Linked DNA regions of Parasegetibacter sp. NRK P23. The main gene of each other region encodes a partner of the protein of the gene in region 2 in a complex. Links are inferred from orthologs where the notes say so. Each region holds a gene or a part of one and is shown on either strand. Other genes may lie near its edges. The genes, in order: pheT and pheS.

Region 1 (3,351 bases), on a different replicon or contig from region 2:
AACTCGGTATCCAGGTCCGAAAAATCCGTCCAGGCTTCGGGTTGTTCCAGGGTAAGCGAGGCGAGCCAGATCATCACCATGGCGATATAGTCCTGCATGTCCTTTCCTGCAAATGAGGTTTTGAATTCCAGAATTTTATCGTTCACTTTTTTCACGGTACGACGCACTCCTTCTTCATCTTTGGGATGAATGCGGATGCGGTAGGTGCGGTCGCCGATGAGGATATTTACTGGAATAAGCGCTTCGGACATAATGTCTATTGTGTTCTGGATTAATCGTTCAGCATGGCGAGGCAGCGGTCGATCTCTTTGATGTATTGCTGCAGGCGTTTTTCCATGGCTTCCCGTGTGGCATCATCCCAGCCTTTGCCGGTATTCATTTTCAGCAGTTCCAATTGTTCAGTGAGTTGGCCCACAAGGTTGGTTTGGCTGGCCAGCTTTTCCTGCCAGGCCGCTGCCTGTTGTTTTAGTTCGGCATTTTCCTTCCGGAGCCCGGTGAGTTCTTTCACCAGGCCCTGGAGTTTGGATTGAATGCGTTTGGTATGTTCAAGTTGCTGGTGCATGGTTAACCTTTCCTGATTTCGGCGGCCAGTTCTTTTTCGAGCGCGTTCATCAGTTGTTGCATCATCGCGTCGATCTCTTTATCGGTGAGGGTTTTCTCCTCATCGAGGAACGTGAAGTTCACGGCCAGCGACTTTTTCCCCGCGCCCAGTTTCTCGCTTTCGAACACGTCGAAAAGACGGACTTGTTGCAGCAACGGGAGTTTCACCGACCTGATGGCCGCTTCCACCTTTTCAAAAGCCGTGCCGCTTGTAACCACGAGGGCCAGGTCGCGTTCTACCGGCAACTGTTTGGGCAGTTCGCGGAAAGCCTTTTGTTGTGTGGCCGCCATTTTCATGAGTTGATCCCAGTTGAAATCGGCGAACAGCACGGGTTGTTTGATATCAAATTTTTTGAGTGAGGCATTGCTTACGGCTCCGAAACGAACCAGCGAATAGCCCTGGCATACCGCTTCCAGTCCCTGCGCCATATTGGCCGTTGCAGGCGCTTCCACCAGTTTTTCAGGCTTCAGGCCGCAGGCGCTCAATATGTTCAGCACCACGCTTTTCAGGTAATAAAAATCTGCCGCCTGTTCTTTGGCGTTCCAGCTGCCGGCGACTTTATTCCCTGTAACCAGGATGGCCAGGTGTTGTTGCTCGCTGTACGCGCCAGGTCCTGAAGTATGGTAGGTTTTGCCGAATTCAAAGAAACGCAGGTTCTTCTGACGGCGGTTCAGGTTGAAGGCTACGGATTCCAGTCCTGTTTCCAGGATGGAGGGACGCATCACATCCAGTTCAGCACTCAGGTTGTTGAGCATCTTCACCGTTTGCTGCAGCACTTCTTCATCATAATAAGCGCTGTTGGTGATGGAGTTGGTGAATATCTCGGCAAAGCCCATCCCGTTCAGGAAACCGGCGATCTTTTCCTGGTAATGGTATTTGTGGCCGTCGGTTTCTACGGAAGGCGTGATGGAGATAGCTTCGGGAATTTCTACATTGTCCAGGCCATCTATGCGCATGATCTCTTCCACGATATCGGCCGGAAGGGTGATATCGGGTTTACTGTAAGGAACGGCCCACCAGGTATCGTCCATCCCTTCTTTGAGGAAGTCGAAACCAAGACTGGTAAGGATTTTCCGCATGGTATCGGGATGGTAATTCTTACCACTGAGTTTTTTCAGGTAATGGTGCTTGAGGGCCACCTGCACCTTCTCTTTGGGGTTCGGGTACACATCCACGATATCCGATGAAATTTCTCCTCCGGCGATCTCTTTGATGAGCAGTGCGGCACGGCGGAGTACGTTCACGGTATTGGAAATATCCACCCCTTTTTCAAAACGGGTGGCGGCATCGGTACGCAACCCGTGGCGGAACGAAGTTTTCCTGATGTCAATAGGATTGAACCAGGCGCTTTCCAGGAAGATTTTTGTGGTAGTATCCTTTACGCCACTTGTGAGTCCGCCAAACACACCGCCGATGCACATGGGGTCCTCTGCGTTGCAGATCATCAGGTCTTCTGGGTGGAGTTTGCGTTCCTTTTCATCAAGCGTGATGAAGGGCGTATTTTCAGCGCAGTTCTTCACGATAACGGTGTTGCCTTTTACTGCATCGGCATCGAAGGCGTGCAGGGGTTGGCCCGTTTCGTGTAAAATATAGTTTGTGATGTCAACGATATTATTGATCGGGCGCACGCCGATGGCCTGTAGTTTATCCTGCATCCATTTAGGGGATGGGCCGATCTTCACGCCAGATATACTCACGCCGGCATACCGCTGGCAGGCTTCTTTGTTCTCGATGGTTACTTTGATGGGCAGGTCCTGGTTGTCGGCTTTGAACCCGTTGGCGAACGGTGTTTTCACCCTGAAATCCTTTTTCTCGTGGTGGGTGAGGTAAGCGCAAACATCGCGCGCCACACCAAGATGGCTCATCGCGTCCATGCGGTTCGGGGTAAGACCGATCTCGTAAATGATATCTGAATAGGGTTTAAAGAGTTCCGCAGCAGACATCCCTACAGGCGTATCAGCAGGTAATACCATAATTCCCGCATGACTTTCACCCAGGCCAATCTCATCTTCCGCGCAGATCATGCCGTAGCTTTCCATGCCACGTATCTTGGCCACTTTCATGGTTAACGGATCACCGGTTTTAGGGTAGATGGTGGTACCAACGGTGGCCACAATCACTTTTTGTCCGGCGGCCACATTAGGAGCCCCGCAAACAATTTGCAGCGGTTGAGGGCCACCGGTATTCACGGTGGTGAGTTTCAGTTTATCGGCATTGGGATGTTGCTCAGCGGTGAGCACCTCGCCTGTCACCAGGCCCTGAAGGCCGCCTTTCACCGCTTCGTATTTCTCCATTGATTCCACTTCCAGTCCTATGGAGGTGAGTATCTTCGAAAGCCTTTCCGGTTCAATCTGGGTATTCCCGGCCGCCTGGCCGGGCATGGGGGGAAGATATTCACTCAGCCAATTGTAAGAGATCGTCATTGTATGATATGGTTATTGGGCGCAAAAATAGGGTTTTTTGGCCGGTGGCGGTGGAAGAGTCTGTGTTGAGGTTATAATGATCTTTTATTTTGGTTTTTTTGAGATAATTTTTATTAAATAATTCAATATCAATTATCTATCTTTTATTATTATCTCCTAATCATTAATAAATTAGGAGATTTCTACTTTAAAAGTCCTAATTTGTGAACAAATATGAAGAAATATGCGCATTCCGGAACTTCCGCCCAATCTTCAGGGCAAAGAATTTAATTATGGTTCTATCCTTGATGACCTGGTTACTGCCGGAAGGTTCTATGAATTTTTGGA
Region 2 (3,323 bases):
CCTCGCTCCATTGCATGGTCTCGTTGATCACCTGTCCTTCCCGTAACCGACCCAGGGCCGCCACGGAACTTACGAATACAAGTTTGCGTACACCTTTTTCGATACAGGCGTTCACCACATTCGCTGTGCCCTCCACATTGTAACGCAGGAGTTGTTTTCTTTCTTCTTTCTGAAAAGAAACGATGGCCGCGCAATGGTACACTTCCTCCACACCTTCCAGCAGCTCCTCTAACCGTTGAATGTCCATGATATCGCCCTGCACCCAGTCAATGCCCGGTAAGGCAGCAGGAAGTTCTTTGCGGTACAACGCTTTCACTTGTTTACCCTGCGCCGATAATGCCGCCAGCAGATGTGATCCTACCAAACCTGTGCCTCCTGTAACGAATATCATGGGGGAATTTTGAATGATGAATGTTGAAATTCAAATTTAATACGCATAGTAGCCCTTACCCGTCTTCCGACCCAGTTCATTGTTCCTTACTTTCTCCGCCTGTATGGGAGAAGGCTGAAAACGCGGGGCGTTGCCACACGCTTCATAAAGAGAAGTGGTAACGGCGAAGTTCACGTCGTTACCGATCATGTCCATCAGCCGGAAGGGACCCATTTTGAAACCGGCGTTTTCCAATGCGGCGTCTATCGTTTCAAAGGAAGTGTTGGTTTGTTCCGCGATGCGCAAGGCTTCCAGGTAATAATGCCTTGCCACGCGGTTCACGATAAAACCGGGCGCGTCTTTACAAACCACGGGTGTTTTACCGAGTTGTTGCGTGAAAGTGACCAGGGTTTCCATCACAGCTTCTGAAGTAGCATTACCTTTTACCACTTCCACCAGTTTCATGAGTGGCGCGGGATTGAAGAAATGCAATCCGGCCACCCGTTCAGGGTGTGGCAGGGCTGAAGCCAATGTGGATACCGACAACGAGGAAGTATTGCTGGCGAAGATGGCACCATCGCTGTTCTGCGCGGCCAGTTGGGAGAACAATGCAATTTTAGCGGGCATTTGCTCCACGATCGCTTCTATGATGATATCTGCCCTCACTTCGTTGGGATCAGCTGAATAAGCCAGCTTTTCCAGTGTAGCGTTCATGGTGGCCGCATCTATTCTTCCTTTGTTCAGCTGTTGTTCCAGGAACAGCTTGTTTGCGGTTTCCGCTTTGGCAAGTGCTCCGGCCTGCAGGTCGAACAGCAGGGTATCAAAACCGGCACGGGCACAAACGAGTGCAATTCCGCTACCCATTGTGCCCGCGCCGCATATGGCGATTTTTTTACTCATCTGTGTTGAATTTCCCTACGCCCCTTCAAACTGTTTCAAAAATCGCACATCGTTCTCACTGAACAGGCGGAGGTCTTTGATCTGGTATTTCAGCATGGTGATTCTTTCCACGCCCATGCCGAAGGCGAAGCCGGTGTATTTGTTGGGGTCGATGCCGCAGTTCTCCAGCACTTTAGGATGCACCATCCCGCAACCCAGGATTTCCACCCAGCCGGTGTGTTTACAAACATTACAGCCTTTGCCACCGCAGATCAGGCAACTGATGTCCATTTCAGCGCTGGGTTCCGTGAAAGGGAAATAAGATGGGCGGAAGCGCACTTTCACGTCTTTCCCGAACATTTCCTGTACGAAGAAGTACAAGGTTTGTTTGAGGTCGGCGAAAGAAACATTTTCGGCGATGTACAACCCTTCCACCTGATGGAAAAAGCAGTGCGCCCTTGCACTGATGGTTTCGTTCCTGAATACACGTCCGGGGCAGATGATGCGGATGGGCAGTTTGCCTTTTTCCATTTCACGTACCTGCACGCTGGAAGTGTGGGTACGCAGGAGCCAGTCGGCACCCCCGGTTTCCGGATTCTTTACATAGAATGTATCCTGCATATCGCGGGCGGGGTGGTTCTCCGGGAGATTGAGGGCGGAGAAGTTGTGCCAGTCGTCTTCAATCTCGGGACCTTCGGCAACGGAGAAGCCCAGTCGCTGAAAGATGGAGACGATCCTGTTTCTTACGAGTGTGATGGGATGGCGCGAACCGAGCGGAAGCGCATCTGCGGGCAGGCTCAGGTCGAGTCCGCTCTCTCCTTCACCGCCTTCGGAAACCTGTTGTTTCCAGGCTTCAAACTTTTCTTCGGCGAACTGCTTGAAAACATTCAGGACGGCGCCGAATTCCTTTTTCTTCTCCGCGGGAACATTCTTCATTTCTCCGAACAGTCCTTTCACGATTCCCTTGGTGCCAAGGAACCGGATGCGGTATTCCTCCAATGCTGTAGCGTTACTGATCTGCAACTGGTCAATTTCTGATTTCCAGGCTTCAATTTGTTGTACAATCTGCTCCATGGCGGCAAAGATATTCAGTTTTGCGTAGGTTTGCGGCAAAATCGTTGTATGGCTTCTCTTACGTTACTGGCAGACTTCCTCGAACCCCTGAACCTGTTCGCGCTTTCCGACGATGAAGGTTACCAGGAAGGCCAGCTTGGCACCGTGATCAAAGCTTACGAAGAGGAGTTCCCCGATCTGGACGACGCGGATATTATTCTGCTGGGCTGTGGCGAACAACGCGGTACCGGTCGGCCGGTGAACAACAATGCCGCGCCTGATGCCATCCGTAAACAATTCTACCAGTTGCATTACTGGCACCGCGATATGGTGATCGCCGATATAGGGAACGTAAAAACCGGCGCTTCCCTTAACGATACCTATGCCGCACTTTATTCCGTATTACAGGAACTCATCGCCGCGGGCAAAACAGTGGTGATCCTCGGCGGTAGCCACGACCTCACCCTGGCGCAGTACAAAGCCTACGCCAACCTGGAACGGGTGATAGAAGCCGTTTGCGTGGATGCACGCATCGACCTGGCGATCGACTCCGTTCACTGGAACGATAACTTCCTCATGGAAATGCTCACCTCAGAACCTAACTTCATCCGGCATTTCAGTCATGTGGGTTTCCAGAGCTACCTCGTTCAACCCCGTATGCTGGAAACACTCGACAAACTCCGCTTCGATTGTTACCGCGTGGGGCACGTAAAAGAAAGACCGGAAGAAATGGAGCCGGTGATCCGCCACGCCAGCCTTTTCAGCTTCGATGTGGCGGCCATCGCCCACGCCTACGCCCCCGTAAACAGAATTACCCCCAACGGTTTCAACGGAGAAGAAGCCTGCGTGCTGATGCGACAAGCCGGCCTGAGTCCCTGGATCAACACCATCGGCATCTATGGCTACGACCCCGCAATGGATGTGCAGGACATGACCGCAAAGCAGATTGCGCACATGCTATGGTATGTTGTGGACGGAAGGTTCAAAGGAAAGAACGAAGCGCCACTCTCGGATGAAACAG

Evidence for each region.
Region 1: the proteins of pheS (region 2) and pheT are in contact, whole or in part, in a crystal structure (PDB 6P24), measured with the Escherichia coli proteins. The link is inferred for Parasegetibacter sp. NRK P23 from one-to-one orthologs.

What each region holds. Positions count from the first base shown.
Region 1 is NZ_JAMDLG010000007.1:49,007-52,357, forward strand. Bases 295-3,351 are described here. They hold pheT (phenylalanine--tRNA ligase subunit beta), read right to left. Parts: upstream 3,025-3,351; coding sequence 565-3,024; downstream 295-564. Other genes in these bases: M4J38_RS16910 (hypothetical protein), read right to left, coding at 295-562; M4J38_RS16920 (Fic family protein), read left to right, coding at 3,248-3,351. Outside these bases: M4J38_RS16905 (cell division protein ZapA), read right to left, coding at 1-251; more of M4J38_RS16910, read right to left, coding at 272-294.
Region 2 is NZ_JAMDLG010000001.1:3,294,369-3,297,691, reverse strand. Bases 305-3,264 are described here. They hold pheS (phenylalanine--tRNA ligase subunit alpha), read right to left. Parts: upstream 2,324-3,264; coding sequence 1,286-2,323; downstream 305-1,285. Other genes in these bases: M4J38_RS13290 (arginase family protein), read left to right, coding at 2,372-3,264; M4J38_RS13300 (3-hydroxyacyl-CoA dehydrogenase family protein), read right to left, coding at 428-1,270; M4J38_RS13305 (NAD-dependent epimerase/dehydratase family protein), read right to left, coding at 305-391. Also shown: more of M4J38_RS13305, read right to left, coding at 1-304; more of M4J38_RS13290, read left to right, coding at 3,265-3,323.